3 regions of the Actinomadura sp. NPDC049753 genome follow, and region 1 is predicted to be linked to each of the others. Evidence: predicted binding sites of a transcription regulator. Region 1 holds the regulator's gene; each other region holds the start of a gene.

The links. Region 1 encodes HrcA, which represses chaperone genes, less so after heat shock. Its sites were predicted from a motif close to TTGGCACTCTCNNNNNGAGAGTGCCAA; they were not measured.
Region 2: a site for HrcA is predicted at 3,629-3,655, ahead of AB0K37_RS10865 (FmdB family zinc ribbon protein). Genes of this name have one in related genera too.
Region 3: a site for HrcA is predicted at 3,468-3,494, ahead of groL (chaperonin GroEL). Genes of this name have one in related genera too.

The regions. Positions count from the first base shown of each region.
Region 1 is NZ_JBFARL010000009.1:7,487-13,849, forward strand. It holds gene AB0K37_RS04265 (PhoH family protein) at 1-96, opposite strand, end outside; gene AB0K37_RS04270 (histidine triad nucleotide-binding protein) at 320-664, opposite strand; gene AB0K37_RS04275 (SigE family RNA polymerase sigma factor) at 1,011-1,553, shown strand; gene AB0K37_RS04280 (hypothetical protein) at 1,550-2,230, shown strand; gene AB0K37_RS04285 (16S rRNA (uracil(1498)-N(3))-methyltransferase) at 2,246-2,977, opposite strand; gene dnaJ (molecular chaperone DnaJ) at 3,084-4,217, opposite strand; gene hrcA (heat-inducible transcriptional repressor HrcA) at 4,218-5,228, opposite strand; gene AB0K37_RS04300 (DUF3097 domain-containing protein) at 5,433-6,245, shown strand.
Region 2 is NZ_JBFARL010000029.1:309-6,671, forward strand. It holds gene AB0K37_RS10855 (S-methyl-5'-thioadenosine phosphorylase) at 1-580, opposite strand, end outside; gene AB0K37_RS10860 (MMPL family transporter) at 700-2,826, opposite strand; gene AB0K37_RS10865 (FmdB family zinc ribbon protein) at 3,229-3,591, opposite strand; gene AB0K37_RS10870 (potassium/proton antiporter) at 3,759-5,243, opposite strand; gene AB0K37_RS10875 (NAD(P)-dependent oxidoreductase) at 5,347-6,336, opposite strand.
Region 3 is NZ_JBFARL010000152.1:13,073-19,435, reverse strand. It holds gene AB0K37_RS30240 (hypothetical protein) at 288-644, opposite strand; gene AB0K37_RS30235 (phospholipid scramblase-related protein) at 707-1,297, opposite strand; gene groL (chaperonin GroEL) at 1,708-3,336, opposite strand; gene AB0K37_RS30225 (hypothetical protein) at 4,358-5,329, opposite strand; gene AB0K37_RS30220 (MoaD/ThiS family protein) at 5,628-5,906, opposite strand; gene thrC (threonine synthase) at 5,922-6,363, opposite strand, start outside.

The DNA.
Region 1 (6,363 bases):
GATCTCGTTGCCGCGGACGTGGATGTCGATGCCGGCGCCGAAAGCGTGCTCGATCGCGTGGAGCAACTCATCCCGGGAGCCGAGCAGGCTCACCATCGAATGGTCGTCCGGCACCACGATCTTGATCTGCGAGCGCGAGCCTGTCCGGTCGTCGCGCCCCGTGCGGGTTGCCCTCGCGTGAGTTGATTCGACCATCAGCCGGGCCTTGCGGCCTATCGGACCTGCCTTCTGTCTGCTCCGGGTGTCCTGGTGTACCGGTTCCATCGTACTGGCGACCCCCGACACACCGCCGCAGCATTTTCCGCGCGCGGCGGGCGGCTCAGCCGGGCGGCCAGTTCAGGCCACGTCCGCCCAGCACGTGGGCGTGCACGTGGAACACCGTCTGGCCCGCCTGGGAGCCGGTGTTGAACACGATCCGGTAGCCGGTCTCGGCGACGCCCTCGTCGGCGGCGACCGCGTGGGCCTCGCGCACCATCTCGGCGAGCAGTTCGGCGTCCGAGGCGGCCAGCTCACCGACCGTCGGGTGGTGGTCACGCGGGATGACCAGCACGTGCGTCGGCGCCTGGGGGTTGATGTCGCGGAACGCCACCGTCCCCGCCGACTCGCGGACGATCGTGGCGGGCACGTCCCCAGAAACGATCTTGCAGAACAGGCAGTCGGTCATCTGTCTCCCCTCGCGGCGGTCCGCGACCGCCCGGAAATCCTATCGGGACCGGCGCGGGCACGGATCGCGGCCGTTCGGCCGGACGGGGTTCCCGTCGATCGAATCCCCCGTAGCGGTCGGCATTTCGACCTGCCACTGGCTAAGGTTGTCAGCTCAGGCGTAACCCCCCGGTTCGCAAGGCGTTGCGGCACATCTCGCCCCCGGCGGGAACGCCCGGATCACGTCGGTCCGACGCGACCGTCCGAATGGACGGCGGGGGGCCGGCAAAGGCGGCGGATAGGTGACCGAGGCAAACCAGGACATGCCCTTTCGTAAACCGAACGACGAGGGTGCGCGTCCCACTGACGTGACCGAGACCCTCGTGGCCAGGGGCACGGCGGGCGCGGTGGCCGTCGCCTGGGACGCCGATCAGGCGGTGACCGCCCTCTACAGCGCCAACTACCGTTCGCTGGTGCGCCTGGCGGCCATGCTCGTCCGGGACGCGGGGACGGCCGAGGAGGTCGTGCAGGACGCGTTCGTCGCGATGCACGGCGGCTGGCGCCGGCTGCGCGACCCGGACAAGGCCCTGTCGTACCTGCGCCAGTCGGTGGTCAACCGGTCGCGATCGGTGCTCCGGCACCGCGCCGTCGTCGAGAAGTACGCCCCCAAGGGCCTGCCCGACGCGCCGAGCGCGGAAGCCGGCGCCATCGGAGAGCTGGAGCGCTCGGCGGTGATCGACGCGCTCTCCCGGCTCCCCGCACGCCAGCGGGAGGCGCTCGTCCTTCGCTACTACGCCGATCTGTCCGAAGCGGAGATCGCCAACGCGATGGGCATCTCCCGCGGCGCCGTGAAGAGTCATACGGCGCGCGGCATGACCGCGCTACGCAACGTCCTGGAGCAGTTCTCATGACCACCGACCCCCACGACGAGCACGGCGAGATCCTCCGCCGCGCCCTGCACGCGGAGGCGGACTCGGTCAACCCCGCGGGCGACGGCCTGGAGCGCATCCAGGCCCGTATCGCCGACGGCCGGCGCCGCCGGACCGGCCTCGGACGGTTCGGCCCGGCGCGCTTCGGGTTCGACCGGTTCACCGTGAACTGGGCGCGCCCCCTCCTCGCCGTGGCCGCGGCCGTGCTGATCGCCGGGCTGGGCGTGACGGCGCCGCAGACGATCGACATGATCCAGCAGTCGGTCGGCAGCAACAGCCCGTCCGGCGACGGGGGCGACGACAGCACCGGAGACCGCACCGGCCCGGGGGTCGACCCCGAGTTCCCGGTCCCGTCCTCGCCGGGCGCCAGCACGTCGGGCGAGCCGAGCACCCCGCAGACGCCGAGCACCAGTTCCTCGCCGGGGCTGTCGTCGTGCCGCATCCCCTCGCCGGGCGCCTCGGCCGGAACGACCGCCACGCCGACGCCGGCGACCACGCCGTGCCCGAGCGAGACCCCGACGCAGGCGCCGCCCACGACGCCGGCCCCGCCCACCTCCACGACGCCCGAGGCGCCGAGCAAGCCCACCGAGCAGCCGACGCAGTCCGCGACGAGCGAGCCCGCGGTGACGACCGAGCAGAACCCCGCCACCACCCCGTGACGGCGCCCGCCGGCGCTACCAGCGGCCGGTGGCGGCCAGCAGCACGCTGGCCGCCGCGACTCCCGCGGTCGAGGTGCGCAGGACGGTCGGGCCGAGCCGCGCGGGACGCCCGCCCGCGGCGGCGAAGCGTTCCAGCTCGTCCTCGCTGATCCCGCCCTCGGGGCCGACCACGAGGACGATGTCGCCCCGCGCGGGCGGCTCCACGGCGCTCAGCGGCGCCTCGGCCCCCTCGTGCAGGACCAGGGCCAGGGACGCGCCGGCGATCCGCTCGGCGACGTCCTCGGTGGACTCCAGCTCCGCCACCTCGGGCAGGCGACCGCGCCGCGCCTGCTTGCCGGCCTCGCGGGCGGTCGCGCGCCAGCGCCCGAGGGCCTTGTCGCGCCGCTCCGGGCGCCAGCGGGTGACGCACCGGGACGCCGACCACGGGACGATCTCGTCCACGCCGACCTCGGTCATGGTCTCGACCGCGAGCTCGCCCCTGTCGCCCTTCGGGAGGGCCTGGACGACCACGAGGCGGGGCGCGGGCGGGGGCTCCCGGTGCCGGGCCAGCACGTCCAGCGTGAGGGACGCCCGGTCGGCCGCGGTGACGACGCATTCGGCCAGCAGGCCCTCGCCGTCGGTCAGGTCGACCCGCTCCCCCGGCCGCAGCCGCCGCACGGCCGCCGCGTGCCGGCCCTCGGGCCCGTCCAACAGGACGCGGTCGCGTTCCAGCTCGGCCGTCCCGGCGAGGAAGACCGGCGGGCTCATCCGAGCCGTCCGGGGGAACCGGGGCTCCGGCGGACGTCGCTCATCGCTGCCACCCTGCTCCTCAATCGCCGCGGCGGCCTTCCTCGTAGGCCGCCGCCACCGCGCTTCAGTGCTGGTTGAAGACGTCCTTGAGACGCGAGAACACGCCGCGCTGCCCGGGGGCGAACCTGCCGGGCGGGCGCTCCTCGCCGCGCAGCACCGCGAGCCGCCGCAGCAGCTCCTCCTGCTCCTCGTCGAGCTTGTTCGGCGTCTCCACGTTGACGTGGATCATCAGATCGCCGCGGCCGCTCTCGTTGAGGTGCCGGACGCCCCGGTTGTAGAGCGTGATGACCTGCCCCGACTGCGTGCCGGGCTTGATGTCGACGCTCTCGGCGGCGTCCAGCGTCTCGATCGTGACGCTGGTCCCGAGCGCCGCCGCCGTCATCGGGATCTCGACCGTGCAGTGCAGGTCGTCGCCCTCCCGCTCGAAGATCGGGTGCGGCTTCTCCACGATCTCCAGGAACAGGTCTCCGGGCGGGCCGCCGCCCGGGCCGATCTCGCCCTCGCCGGCGAGCTGGATGTGGATGCCGTTCTCCACGCCGGCCGGGATCTTGACCTTGACGGTGCGCCGCGTGCGGACCCGGCCGTCGCCGGAGCACTCGGTGCACGGGTTGCGGATCACCGAGCCGAAGCCGCCGCACGCCGGGCACGGCCGGGCCGTCATGACCTGGCCGAGGAACGAGCGCTGGACCTGCTGCACCTCTCCACGGCCGTGGCACGTCTCACACGTCTCCGGGTGGGTGCCGGGCGCGCAGCCCGACCCCTCGCAGGTCGTGCAGGCGACCGCCGTGTCGATGGACAGCTCGCGGGTGGTGCCGAACGCGGTCTCGGCGAGGTCGAGCTCGACCCGCAGCGTCGCGTTGCGGCCGCGCCGGGCGCGCGACCGCGGACCCCGCGAGGTCGCGGTGCCGAAGAAGGCGTCCATGATGTCGCTGAACGGGAACCCGGCGCCGCCGAACCCGCCGGCCCCGGCCCCGCCCGCGGACGCGAACGGGTCCGCGCCGAGGTCGTACATCTCGCGCTTCTTGGGGTCGGAGAGCACCTCGTAGGCCTGGGTGATCTCCTTGAACCGCTCCTGGGTCTCCGGATCCGGGTTGACGTCCGGGTGGAGTTCCCGCGCGAGCCGGCGGTAGGCCTTCTTGACCTCGTCGGCGCTGGCGTCCCGCCGGACGCCCAGGGTCGCGTAGTAGTCGTTCGCCACTTACGACCCCGCCAGGATCTGTCCCACGTAGCGTGCCACTGCCCGTACCGCTCCCATCGTGCTGGGGTAATCCATGCGTGTCGGCCCGAGCACTCCCAGCCGGGCCAGAGTGAGGTCGCCCACCCCGTAGTCGGCGGCGACGACCGAGGTCGACTTGAGCCCCAGGTCGGGGTTCTCGGTGCCGATCCGCACCGTAACTGTAGAGGAGTCGCCGGTCTCGCCGAGCAGCCGCATGAGGACCACCTGCTCCTCCAGCGCCACCAGCACCTCCCGCAGGCTCTGCGAGAAGTCCACGGCGGCGAGGTTGGCCGCCCCGGCGAAAACGATCTTCTCCTCGTGCTTCTCGACGAGCGTCTCCAGCAGGACCGACAGGACCGCCGCCGCCACCGGCCGCTCCTCCGGGCCCACCTTGTCGGGCAGGTCCGCCACGGCCGCAGGGACCTCGCCGAAGCCGAGCCCGTCCAGGCACGTGTTGAGCAACGCCCGCAGGTGGCCGATCGATTCCTCGGAGATCTGCCCGGTCTCGATGACGCGCTGCTCGACCCGGCCGGTGTTGGTGATCAGGACGAGCAGCAGCCGCCCCTCCGCCACCGGGACCAGCTCCACGTGCCGGACCGCCGAGCGGGTCAGCGACGGGTACTGCACCACCGCGACCTGCCGGGTCAGCTGCGCGAGCAGCCGCACCGTCCGGCCGACGACGTCGTCGAGGTCGTAGGCCCCCGACAGGAACGTCTCGATCGCGCGGCGCTCGGCGACCGACAGCGGCTTGATCGTGGACAGCCGGTCGACGAACAGCCGGTAGCCCTTGTCGGTGGGGACGCGCCCGGCGCTGGTGTGGGGCTGGGCGATGTAGCCCTGCTCCTCCAGCACCGCCATGTCGTTGCGGATGGTCGCGGGCGACACCCCGAGGTTGTGCCGGTCGGCCAGCGCCTTGGATCCCACCGGCTCGTTGGTGGAGACGTAGTCCTCGACGATGGCGCGCAGGACCGCTAGTTTCCGGTCGTCCAGCACGATGTCACCTCCTTCGTCCGGCCGGTCCGTGCCACTGGCACTCCTTGCTTTCGAGTGCCAAGTCTACGGCCCGGACGGCTCGACTGGAGCGCCCCCGCACTCTCCGCATGGCTGCGTGATCCTATCCGGCCGGGAAACCGGCGCCACGCCGAAGAACGCGGGGCGGCGCCGCGGGAGCGTCCCGCCCGGTTAATGTGCGGATCTGTGCGGAGTAAGAACTACGGAAACGACGTGCTGGGCGGCGACTGGCGCAGGCCCCGCAAGGGCCAGATCCCGGAGGTGCCCGCCGAGCCCGGCCTGGTCGCCGAGGATCCCGACAGCGGTTTCTGCGGCGCCGTGGTCGGCTGCGACAAGTTCGGCGTCACCCTGGAGGACCGGTTCGGCAAGCGCCGGGTGTTCCCGCTGACCAGGTCCGGGTTCCTCATCGACGGGAAACCGGTCACCCTCGTGCGGCCGGCCGCCGCGCCCGCGGGCCCGGCCCGGTCGGCCTCGGGGTCGATCGCCGTCCGGGGCCTGCGGGCGCAGGTCGCCAAGGAGAGCCGCATCTACGTGGAGGGCCTCCACGACGCCGAGCTGGTCGAGAAGATCTGGGGCCACGACCTGCGCGTCGAGGGCGTCGTCGTCGAGTACCTCGAAGGCGTCGACGACCTGCCCGCCATCGTCGAGGAGTTCGCCCCCGAGGAGGGACGGCGCCTCGGCGTCCTGGTCGACCACCTCGTGGAGGGGTCCAAGGAGTCGCGGATCGCCGCCCGGGTCACCTCGCCGCACGTCCTCGTCACCGGCCACCCGTTCATCGACATCTGGGAGGCCGTCAAGCCCGCGGCCGTCGGCATCCGCGCCTGGCCCCGCATCCCCCGCGGCGTCCCCTGGAAGGAAGGCGTGATCGCCGAACTCGGCTGGGGCGACGACACGGGCGCCGCCTGGAAACGCATCCTCGGCTCGGTGAACGCCTACACCGACCTGGAGCCCGCCCTCCTCGGCCGCGTGGAGGAACTCATCGACTTCGTGACTGGCTAGCCCAGGGGGGCGACCCCCTGGAACCCCCGTTGCGAGCCGGGCGATCCTCCCGCCACGGTGCTTGGTTTCCGTGCCCGTGCGGGTTCGTGACGTGTCGCTCCGGCCGCCCGACCCGTGC
Region 2 (6,363 bases), on a different contig from region 1:
GGCCGGTCATCCCGATCAGCGTCCACCCCTGCGAGGCGAACCACTGGGACTCGGCCCGGGTCGAGAAGCGGGGGCCCTCGATGACGACGAGCGTGCCGCGGTCGACCGGGGCCCACCCCGAGGCCCGCGCGGACTCGACGGCGGCGCGGCGGCCGGTCGGGCAGTACGGGTCGGAGAACGAGACGTGGACGGCGGCGCCGTGGTCGTAGTAGGTCTGGTCGCGCCCCGACGTCCGGTCGGCGAGCTGGTCGGGGACGGCCAGGGTGCCGGGCCCGAGGTCGGGGGTGAGGGAGCCGACCGCGCACGGCGCCAGCACCTGGCGGACGCCGAGGGACCGCAGCGCCCACAGGTTGGCCCGGTAGGGGATCTTGTGCGGGGGGAAGCGGTGGTCGCGGCCGTGCCGGGGGACGAAGGCGACGCGGCGGCCCGCCAGCTCGCCGATCGCGATGGGGTCGCTGGGCGGGCCGTAGGGGGTGTCGACCCGCACCTCCTCGATGTCGTCGAGGAACGAGTAGAAGCCGGAGCCGCCGATGACCCCGATCTCGGCGAGGGGCTGGGACGCGGAAGCCTGAGTGGACATGCCGCCGACCCTAGCCACCCGGCCGCCGTCCCCGGCAGGCCGTCCGCCGATTGTGGATAACTCCGCCGCCGCACGACGAAGGGCCCGGCCGGAGCCGGGCCCTTCCGCGTTCCGGGACGTCAGCCGACCGGGTCCAGGACCTTGGGCTCGGAGGCGGGTGCCTCCTTGGCGAGCCGTCCCGGCGTCCAGATCCGCCGCCCGATGTCGTAGGACAGGGCGGGCAGCAGCAGCGACCGGACGACGAGGGTGTCGAGCAGGACGCCGAACGCGACCGCGAAGCCCATCTCGACCATGAACACCAGCGGCAGCGTGACCATGGACGCGAACGTGGCCGCGAGGACGAGCCCGGCCGAGGTGATCACACCGCCGGTGACGGTGAGGCCCCGCTGGATGCCGCGCCGCGTGCCGAGGGCCTGCGACTCCTCCCGGACGCGGTGCATCAGGAAGATGTTGTAGTCGACCCCGAGCGCGACCAGGAAGATGAAGGCCAGCAGCGGGAAGCCGGAGTCGGTCCCCTCGAACCCGAAGACGTGCTCGAAGATGACCGCGCAGGCGCCGAGCGAGGCGAGGAACGACAGCACCACGGTGCCCATCATCAGCAGCGGCGCGACGACGGCGCGCAGCAGCGCGATGAGGATGAGCAGCACCACGGCCAGCACGATCGGGATGATGACCTTGTTGTCGCGGGTGGAGGCGCGCTTGATGTCCAGGTACGTCGCGGTCGTCCCGCCGACCTTGGCGTCCGCGGACGGGACGGCGTGCACCGAGGTCCGCAGCCGGTCGATGGTCGCGCGGGCGGCCGGGCTGTCGGCGGCGTCCTTCAGCGTCGCCTCGTACCTGACCAGGCCGCCCGTGGTGACGGGGGCGCTGACTTCGGCGACGCCCGGCGTCCCGCGCACGGCCTGGGCGATCTGGCCTGACGCCGGGGCCTTGCCGATCACGAGGGCGGGGGAGCCCGACCCGGCGGCGTAGTGCCGCGCGATGACCTCCGAGCCCTTCACCGAGTCGGGCTTGCCGGTGAACTGGCCGGCGTCCGACAGGCCGTCCGCCTTGAGCGAGCCCAGCCCGAGCGTGAGGACGATGAGGCCGAGCATGGTCACGGCCCAGAGCGCGCGCGGGCGCTTGCCCACGATCCCTGCGACGCGGCTCCAGACGCCGTGCTCGGCCTCGTACGCCTCGGGCGTGAGGTACTTGGCGTCGTAGCGGGGGATCAGCGGCCAGAACAGCCAGCGGCCGCAGATGACCAGGAGGGCGGGCAGGAGGGTCGTCATGGCGGCGAGCGCGGTGAGGACGCCCGCGGCGGCCACGGGGCCCATGCCGGCGGTGGAGTTCATGTCGGCGAGCAGCAGGCACAGCAGTCCGACGGCCACGGTGGCGGCGGAGGCGATGACGGCGGGCGCGGCGCGGTGCAGCGCGTAGGCCATGGCCTCGTGCCGGTCCTCGTGCCGGTGCAGTTCTTCCCTGTAGCGGGCGACGAGCAGCAAGGCGTAGTCGGTGGCGACGCCGAAGACGAGGACGGTGAGGATGCCGGCGCTCTGGCCGTTGACGGTGAGGTCGGCGTACTTGGCGAGCAGGTAGACGGTCGACTGGGCGAGCCCCAGGGCGAAGACGGCGCTCAGCACGGGGACGAACCACAGGACGGGGCTGCGGTAGATGAACAGCAGCAGGACGATGACGACGAGACCGGCGGCCATGAGCAGGAAGCCGTCCAGGCTCTGGAAGACCTCGAACTGGTCGGCGCCGCCGCCGGCGGGGCCGGTGACGTGCGAGGTCAGTCCGGGGGGCCCGCGCTCGGCGAGGTCGCGCGCCTGGTCGACGGCGGCGGTGAGGTCCTCGTCCGTCAGGGGAACGAGGGTCTGCAGGGCCTTGCCGTCCTTGGACGGGAACGGCCCCTGCGCCTTCTGCGCTCCGGGCAGTTTCTGGAACGCGGCGACGTCGGACTCGGCCTTGGCCTTGTCGGCCGCGGTGATTCCGCCGGACCGCTCGTAGACGATGACGGCGAGCATCGTCTCGTCCTTGCGGAACCGGTCCTCCAGCTCCACGACCCGGGTGGACTCGGCCCCGGCGGGCAGCCAGGACGCGGCGTCGTTCTTCTCGACGTCGCCGAGCTTGCCGGCGAGGGGGCCGAGAGCGGCGAGCAGGACGACCCACAGGGCCAGGACGGCCCATTTGGTGCGCCTTCCGGCGATCAGTCCGGCCAGGCGGTGGGTCCGCGGCCTCGGGGGAGCCGGGCTAGGTGCGCTCATGGTTCCTCTCCTGTGTGCACCGGGCGAATCAAGATATGTCGCGTTTGCGCAAGAGTCTCTCGTCGGGCGAGAGATGTCAAGTAATAACGCGAGAGTCGGAAGCATGCGGGGTCGCAAGCCTCTCTCTACAAGAGTCTCTCTAAAATAGAGCTAAGTCAAATCGTGTGACGGGGAGACCTCGCCGGGGCGGGACCGCGGGGTCGCGGGGGCGCTCCCTGTCTTCTCCATGGTCGCGAAAGGCGTGCGGACGCGCCTCCGGCGTCGGTACCGACTTCAGCTACGCCGGCCGACGCAAGAGAAAGCCGCCGCCTACCTCTGAAGGTGTAGGCGACGGCTTCCGGACATGGCGAAGACCGGGGGATCCGGACGGATCCCCCGGTGCGAGCGGAGATGCCTAGGAGGTCAGGCGACCTTTTCGGAGGACGACTTGCCGGTCGACGAGGACGACGACGAGTCGGAGGACGACGAGGACGAGCTCGACTTGGCGGAGTCGCCCGAGGAGCCGCCCGAGTCGCCGGAGGAGCCGTTGGACGACCCGCTGGACGAGCCGTTCGACGAGACCCCCGCGGTGGAGGACGACTTGCCGGAGCCGCGGCTGTCGGTGCGGTAGAAGCCCGAGCCCTTGAAGATGATCCCCGCGGCGGAGAAGACCTTGCGGAGCCTGCCGGTGCACGCCGGGCACTCGGTCAGCGCGTCGTCGCTGAACTTCTGCACGACCTCTAGAGGCTCGCCGCACTCGGTGCAAACGTACTGATACGTCGGCACGGTTCCTCCTCGCTGACTCAGACCGGCGCTGGCCGGACTGGCACTCACTCTAGACGACTGCTAATGGTACCCATGCGTGGAACAGGATTCGCCCCCGGGATGTTCCCCGGCGGCGCGTCGCGTGCCAGGGGCGCGCCGTGGGGCCCCGGCCGCCGCGGGTCCCCAGGTCACTGGCCCTTCTCGCCGAACCAGCCCGCCAGCCTGCCCTTGCGGCTGACCGCGCGGAGCCTGCGCTCGGTGGCCTCGCGCACCTCGGCGGTGGTCACGACCAGCAGGGTGTCGCCCGCCTGGAGGGGCGTGGTGGGCTCGGGCACGAAGCTCGCCCCGTCCCGCACGACGAGGGTGATGGACGCGCCGGGCGGCAGCCGCAGCTCGAAGATCTCCACGCCGCTCATCAGCGAGTCGCCGGGGATCCGCACCTCCAGCAGGTCGGCGTGCAGCTCCTCCAGCGGCGCGGCCTCGACGTCCAGCTCGCGGGTCTGCTCGTCGCTCGTGAGGCGGCACAGCCGCGAGGCCAGCGGCAGCGTCGGCCCCTGGAGCAGGGTGAACACGACGACGATGTTGAACACGATCGCGAAGAGCCGGTCGGCGTGCTCCACTTCCGCGACCATCGGAATGGTGGCCAGGACGATCGGGACGGCGCCCCGCAGCCCCGCCCAGGACGCGAACACCTTCTCGCCCCACGACAGCCGGAACCCGATCGTGGAGAGCACGACCGACAGGGGGCGGGCCACCAGCAGCAGGATGAAGCCGATGACGAGCGCCGGCAGGATCTGGCCCGGGAGGTCGCCGGGATCGGCCAGCAGGCCCAGCATCACGAACAGCCCGATCTGGGCGAGCCAGCCGACGCCCTCGGCGAAGCCCCGCGTGGCGGGACGGTGCGGAAGCCGCGCGTTCCCGAGGACGAGGGCGCTGACGTAGACGGCGAGGAACCCGCTGGCGTGCATCAGGGAGGCGGCCCCGTAGGAGCCGACGGACAGCGACAGCACGGCGATGGGGTAGAGGCCGGACGCGGGGAGCGCGACGCGGCGCAGCGCCTGCGCGCCCAGCCAGCCGATGGCGACGCCGACGATGCCGCCCGCGACCAGCTCGTAGACCATGACGCCGAGCAGTTCGGCCATGTTGGGGACGGCGGTGTGGGCGCTCAGCGTGACCACGATGATCACGACCGGGGCGTCGTTGAAGCCGGACTCGGCCTCCAGCAGGCCGGTCAGCCGGGACGGCAGGGGCAGCCGCCGCAGCACCGAGAACACCGCGGCCGCGTCGGTGGGGGCGAGCACGGCGGCCAGCAGGAACGCCGGGCGCCACTCCAGGCCGACGAGCCACATGGCGGCGAGCGCGACGACGACGATGCTGATCAGGGTGCCGAGGGTGGAGACGCTGAGCGCGGCCGGCACCGAGGGCCGCACGCGCCGCCAGTTCGTGGTGACGCCGCCCTCGGCGAGGATGAGCACGAGGGCCGCGAGGCCGAGCGTCTCGGCCAGTTCCGCGTTGTCGAACCGGATGTGGAGGGGGCCGGACTCGCCGATGAGAAGGCCGAGGCCCATGTACGCCAGCAGCGTGGGAAGGCCCGCCTGGTGCGACAGCCGGACCGCGATGATGGCGCTGAGTACGAGCGTGGCCCCGAGGAGTAGCCAGATGTCGAGGTGCACATCCCACCCTTCGGGGTCGTCAAAGTTGATCGTTTAGCAATCCTACAGATTCGCGGACGAATCGCATATTTACGATTGAGGGATGGCGTGTCCGGGATAGCCGCTATCGCCGGGTGACCTGCGGATTGATCCCGTTCACTACGTTCTGTACGTCTCGTCCCTGAACGGCCGCGGTGACGTTGTCGCGCACCATCCCCAGCAGGTTCAGCTGCGACTGGACGGACGCCCCCGCCGCGTGCGGCGAGAGCAGGACGTCCTCGCGTGAACGCAGCGGATGCCCCTGCGGAAGCGGCTCCTGCTCGAACACGTCCAGGGCCGCCCCGGCCAGACGTCCCGAATCCAGCGCGGCGAGGACGGCGTCGTCCGGCGCGATGCCCCCGCGCGCCACGTTCACCAGCAGCGCCCTGTCCGGCAGCAGGGCGAGACGCTCCGGACCGATCAGCCCCTCGGTCTCCTCGGTCAGCGGCAGGGCGATGACGAGGATGTCGGACATCGCCATGAGCTCGTCCAGCTCCCGGTACGTCGCCGCCGCCTGGGGACGCCGCCGCCTCGTCCAGTACGACACCGTGCAGCCCAGGGCCGCGAACAGCCGCGCGGCCTCGGCGCCGATCGCGCCGAACCCGACGATGCCGACCCGCTGCGTGTGGATCTCGCGCGGGCCGAGCGCCGCCATCTCCATCTGCGGCCATCCGCCCGCGCGGACGGCCCGGTCGCCCCGCACGAGGTTGCGGCACAGCGCGAACGCCGCGCCGACCGCCCACTCGGCGACCCCGCGCGCGTTGAAGCCCGCCGCGTTCGCCACCGGCACGCCCGCGGCCGCCCACGCCGCGACGTCGATGCTGTCGATCCCGACCGCGGGCATCTGGACGAACGACACCCGCGGCGCCGCCGCCACGGCCTCCGCGTCCAGTGCCAGCCGGCCGGTGAAGTCGCCGATCACCAGGTCGGCGCCGGCGAGCGCGGCGAGCAGGCCCGCCCGGTCCCTGGTCTGCGGGAACGTGACCTCGGCGGCGTCTCCCAGCGGCGCGAACAGCCCTCGGACGATCTCGTCCGCGATCGGGGGCAGGGAAAGGATCCGCCACGGCGCCGTCATCTCTTACCTCCCGTCAGGCCGTGCTCG
Region 3 (6,363 bases), on a different contig from region 1:
GACGCGACGAAGCCACGTCAGCTGGTCGAGGATGGTTCCCCCGGGCCGGCCGCCGTCAGGCGTCCCGCACTCCCGTGGGGCGAAGTGAACAGTATGCCCAAGCGAAGGGGACGTCAAACCAGCTCGCACGCCCCAATGGCGGGGACCCGCCCGCGCGGCGCGCCCTGAGCCGCTCCAGCACGCGACCTACCTCGGGTTTCGTCCGGGTCCACCCTGTTTGTACCGCTCGAACATCCCATTCACACGGGCGAGGTTTCATTTCGGCAACGCCGACCGTTCGGCGCGTCTCAGGGCTTGGCCAGGTATCCGCCGACGAACAGCACCCCTTCGGCGATCACCCAGGTGAAGGCCGCGACGGTGAGGGTCATGTCCAGCAGCCAGGGCCTGCGCCGGACACCGGGCGCCGACCACGCCGTGACGGCGACGGCCGCGGCGACGACCGCCACGGGCGCCGAGATCCGCACGGCGTCCTCGAATCCGGCCCCGCATGCCGGGTCGCGGCCCTCGTCCCCACCGCAGAAGGCCGCGTCGCCCCACCCGCCGAGGGTCGAGAAGAGCCAGAGGACGGCCAGCGCGCAGTTCGCGATCGTCGGAATCGCCGGCGAGATCCGCCAGCCGTTCGGGCGCCCGGACATGGCCTGCACGACCGGAACGTACCTCGCCTCGCGGGAGCCGGGAACCCCTCCGCCGGGCGGCCTCCGGTCCGTCAGGTGATCTCTTTGGCCTCGTGCAGGTTCATGTCCATGACGATGGCCGTCATGACCGCCATCGTCCGCAGCGGTTCCCGGACCGGATCGGAGATCTCCACCGCGTACTTGTCGGCCGTCGTGAGCAGGTGGGTGGCGAGGCCCGCCCACTTCTTGCGGACGTGCGCCACCCTTCCGCCGTCGGCGTCCTTCACCTCGAAGTTGTTGCGCGGCACGTCGACCTCGACCGTGCCGATGAGCGTCCCGTCGTCGTCGTAGATGACGTAGCGGCGGCCGACCCTCTCGGTGACGAAGGAACCGACGCGCTCTCCGTCCGGCCGGAGGATCTCGGTGTACTCCCGGCCGCTCTGCTTGTCCACGACGTACAGGGGGTCGCCGTCGGGCGTCGTCAGCAGGACGGCTCGGGCGTCGAGGTTCGACTTGCCGGGGAACAGGCCGCGCATGACCGCGGAGTTGCCCTTGTCGTCGGTCGGGGCCGCGATGGCGAGGACGGTCCCGCCTTCGTCCAGCACCTTGTACCGCGACTTGGCCAACGGTCCCCTGCGAGGCTGTTCGACCCTGAGCACCGGGGAGCTGAACACTTCGCTCACGTGTTCTCCTGCCTCGTCGGCCGCATCGGCGACCGCCTCACTGTTCACTTCGCCGGCGCCCGCGTCCTCGGCGGCACGCCCTCCAACCGGCGATCCTGCCAAGCGCCGGGCCCGCAGGGGAAGCACTTTGTGCGCCCGTCTCCGCCCGCCGGAACCGCCGCGCCCGCGCCCGGCTCACTGACCTGCAGCGGCGCGGCCCGGGGTGGCCGTCCGAGAAACATTCTTCTTTCGGCCCGGCGTGCCCCGAACATCCCCACGGACATCTCCGGCGTCCCTACGGGCCCCATGGAGCGTCGCCCCGCCCGGACCGGGGCTTCGGCCCGCACCGGGCTTCGCGGACACGGAAAGGGGCGGTCCCCGAAGGAACCGCCCCTTTCACATGCACTCGGAAGTGCGAACCGTGGACCTGCTCAGAAGTCCATGCCGCCGGCGTCGGGCATGCCGCCCGCCGGGGCCGGGTTCTTCTCGGGCTTCTCGGCGATGACGGCCTCGGTGGTGAGGAACAGCGCGGCGATCGACGAGGCGTTCTGCAGCGCGGACCGGGTCACCTTGGCCGGGTCGAGGATCCCCGACTCGAACATGTTGACGTACTCGCCGGTGGCGGCGTTCAGGCCCTCGCCCGGGGTCAGGTTACGGACCCGCTCCACCACGACGCCGCCCTCAAGGCCGGCGTTGACGGCGATCTGCTTCAGCGGCTCCTCGAGAGCGCGCTTGACGATGTTCGCACCGGTGGCCTCGTCGCCCGACAGCTCCAGCTTGTCGAACGCCTTGGTGCCGGCCTGCAGCAGCGCCACGCCGCCACCGGGGACGATGCCCTCCTCGACCGCGGCCTTCGCGTTGCGGACGGCGTCCTCGATGCGGTGCTTGCGCTCCTTGAGCTCGACCTCCGTCGCGGCGCCGGCCTTGATGACCGCGACACCGCCCGCGAGCTTGGCCAGGCGCTCCTGGAGCTTCTCGCGGTCGTAGTCGGAGTCGGTGTTGTCGATCTCGGTGCGGATCTGGTTGACCCGGCCCGCGATCTCGTTGGCGTCACCGGCGCCGTCCACGATGGTGGTCTCGTCCTTGGTGATGACGACCTTGCGGGCGCGGCCCAGCATCTCGGTCGTGGTGTTCTCCAGCTTGAGACCCACGTCCTCGCTGATGACCTGGCCGCCGGTCAGCGTGGCGATGTCGCCCAGCATGGCCTTGCGGCGGTCGCCGAAGCCCGGCGCCTTCACGGCCACGGACTTGAAGATACCGCGGATCTTGTTGACGACCAGGGTGGCCAGGGCCTCGCCCTCGACGTCCTCCGCGATGATCAGCAGCGGCTTGCCGGACTGCATGACGCCCTCGAGGACGGGCAGCAGGTCCTTGTTCGCCGACGCCTTGCCCTGAACGATCAGGATGTACGGGTCCTCGAGGACCGCCTCCATCCGCTCGGGGTCGGTCACGAAGTAGTGCGAGATGTAGCCCTTGTCGAAGCGCATCCCCTCGGTCAGCTCGAGCTCCAGACCGAAGGTCTGGCTCTCCTCGACCGTGATGACGCCTTCCTTGCCGACCTTGTCCATCGCCTCGGCGATCATCTCGCCGATCTGCGGGTCGCCCGCGGAGATGGACGCCGTGGAGGCGATCTGCTCCTTGGTCTCCACGTCCTTGGCGAGCTTGGACAGCTCCTCGCTCACCCGCTCGACGGCGGCCTCGATGCCGCGCTTCAGCGACATCGGGTTCGCACCGGCGGCCACGTTGCGCAGACCCTCGCGCACCAGCGCCTGGGCCAGCACGGTGGCGGTGGTGGTGCCGTCACCCGCGACGTCGTCGGTCTTCTTCGCTACTTCCTTGACGAGCTCCGCGCCGATCTTCTCCCACGCGTCCTCGAGCTCGATCTCCTTGGCGATCGACACACCGTCGTTGGTGATCGTGGGGGCGCCCCACTTCTTCTCCAGCACGACGTTGCGGCCCTTGGGACCAAGGGTCACCTTCACGGCGTCGGCGAGCTGGTTCATGCCGCGCTCGAGACCGCGGCGGGCCTCCTCGTCGAACGCGATCATCTTTGCAGCCATAGGCTCCAGTCCTCCCGGAACAAGGTGGCTTAGACGGATCGAGCCGACGCCCGCGACGGACGGCCCCGCCGACGACTTCCATTCCGCCGCCGGCCTGAGGCCTCATCGCCCCGACCCATGACTGTGTGAAGTTGTCACTCTCCACAGCAGAGTGCCAATGCTTGTTTAGCACTCTACCCCGTCGAGTGCAAGCGCCACACATCACCGCCGCACACGTCTCGTCGGCCTGCTCGGAAGTGCTCTGACCTGCGCCGGAGGGTCACGTCAGCGCGGACGGCCGCCAGGAGCCGTTCCCCGAAGAGCAGCCGAACCACCGCCCCGCCATGAGCCGGTCACCTCCCCGTACCGCTTTCGTTCTGCCTGAGCAGGTGCCGCCCGAGCGCAGGGAACGTCGGTCGTTGCTCCGCCGGTGCGAGCACTCCGTGTCCGGGCCGGCTGCAGCAGCTCTGCCTCCGCGCGGGAGAGGCTCTCGATGGGGATGACAGCCCAGCGCCGGCCGTCGGGCTCCGGCTTTCCCCGGTTCACGCCATCGAGGACCGCCTGTGCCGCTGCCGGTGACTGGCCAGGTCGAAACGGGCCGGTGGGACGAGCCCCTGCGGGACGCCACCGGCGGTAGCGCGGACGGCCCACCGCTCCCACGTGGCGCGGGCGGGCGCCCCCTGTTACTGGCGGACACCGAGGTCTCGCCTTCCGGTGAGGGCGGGTGTCGTCGGGGCCACCCATTTCGCGTGCCATTGCACCGGCGGCGGCCCGTGCCGCCGCTTCCGCGGAATTTCTTCGTCACGGGCCGTTGGTGCCGGTTCTGTCGGTGCGACAACGTTTGCGGCGGCCTGATGCGCCGGGGATCACCACGGCCCATTGGGCCGCTTTCATGGAGTATGGCGAATGGTGAGGATGTTCTTTCGGTCCCGGGCAAAAGGCCGCCGCAAACGGGTCCGGACATTGGGCGGCCGCTCCGGCGTCGATGCGTGACCGGGCCGGAGCGGCCGTGGTGCTTCGGTGTTCTGCTAGGAACCGAGGTTCACCGCTTGGTGGACTCCTGCTCGGGGCCCTCGACCGCGTTGATCACGGTGTTGTGCTTCCCGCCGTGGATGTGGCTGGTGATGGGCCCGGTCATCGTCGCGCTGTTGCCGGCGTAGACGGTCGAGCGGGGCGATCCGCTGAGGTTCGTGAAGATCGCGTCGCCCGGGCCCTTCTCGATGTTGGCGACGGGGCCGTTCTGGCCGACGATCGCCTTCTTGGCCGCGTGGACGTGCACCGGCTCGGGGCGGTCCCCCGTGGTGGCCAGCCGCTGCCCGGCCTGCGGAGCGTTGGCGTCGGCCTGCTGCTCCGGCGCGGCCTGCTGCTCCGGAGCGGCCTGCTGCTCCGGCGCGGCCTGCTGCTCCGGCGCGGCCTGCTGCTCCGGCGCGGCCTGCTGCTCCGGCGCGGCCTGCTGCGCGTCCTGCTGCGGAGCGGCCTGCTCGGCGTTCTGCTCCGGCGCGGCCTGCTGCTCGCCCTGCTGCGGAGCAGCCTGCTGGGCCTCCTGCTGCGGAGCGGCCTGCTGCTCGCCCTGCTGCGGGGCGGCCTGCTCGGCGTTCTGCTCCGGCGCCGCCTGCAGCGACTCCTGCTGCGGAGCGGCCTCCTGAGGAGCCGCCTGCTGCTCGGCGGCCTGGTGCTCGGCCGCCTTGGCGAGGGCGACCTTGGTGGCCTCCTGCTCGGAGCCCTCGACGCCCGTGACGGCCGTGTTGTGCTTCCCGCCGTGGAGCTTCGTGGTGATGTCACCGGTCTTCACCGGCTTGTTCCCGATCACCGGCGCGGCCTTGGGCGACTTGTTGATGTCGGTGTAGATCAGGTCGCCCGGACCCTTTTCGGTGATGTACGTGGAGCCGTTGTGCCCCACGTACGCCTTCTCCACCTTGTAGAAGTTGATGTCGGCCATCGCCGATGGAGCCGCGAGGACGGCCGCCCCCATCGTTATGCCGGTAACGGCCATCGTGCGCAAAATGCGCTTCATGCCTTTCCTCACTCTCGTATGCCGATCGGCGCCCCAGGGAGCGCCACTCCGGGATCAATCTTCCAGGGCGCGGCCAGCGAGAAACCCAAGTGACGGAGAGGCGGTGATCAAGATCAAAGCCGCGAAACTGGCGCTCGCTAAAGCTTTGTCCATATGCGTTTGGCCGGACGGGAAGAACAGTTTCCCAATCCAGCATCCACCGGGGCAATCGCGTTCCGCAGAAGGGGGAATCGGCCACATGCGCACGGAAAAGCCCCGGCACGGTGGACGTGCCGGGGCTTCGCGGACGAGACGGACGTCAGCCGCCCGCCACCGCGGGGATGATGGAGATCTGGGCGCCCTCGGGCGTCGGGGTGTCGAGGCCCTCGGCGAAACGGACGTCCTCGTCCCCGACGTAGACGTTCACGAAACGGCGGATCTTGCCCGCGTCGTCCAGGATGCGGGCGGAGATGCCGGAGTAGCTGGCCTCAAGGTCGGCGACGACCGCGCGCAGGGTCGCGCCCTCGGCCTTCACCTCGGACTCGCCCCCGGTGTAGGTCCGCAGGATCGTCGGGATACGGACGGACACGCTGCTCATGCTGCTCCTTCGTTCTCAGGCGAGGCCCGCGGCGCGGAACGCCTCCAGGGACGGGGCGATGTTCGCCGACGGCGCGACGACCGGGGCGACGGCGTCCAGGGTCTTCAGGCCGTCCCCGGAGTTGATGATCACGGTCTCGGCGCCCGGGTCGAGGGAGCCTGCCTCGACGAGCTTGCGCAGGGCCGCGACGGTGACGCCGCCGGCCGTCTCGCCGAAGACGCCCTCGGTGCGGGCCAGGAGCCGGATCCCCTCGACGACCTGCTCGTCGGTGACGTCCTCGACGGCGCCGCCGGTGCGGCGGGCCACGTCCAGGACGTAGGGGCCGTCGGCGGGGTTGCCGATGGCGAGGGACTTGGCGATCGTGTCGGGTTTCACCGGGCGGACGACGTCGTGGCCCGCCTTGAACGCGGCGGCGACCGGGTCGCACCCGGAGGCCTGGGCGCCGAAGACGCGGTAC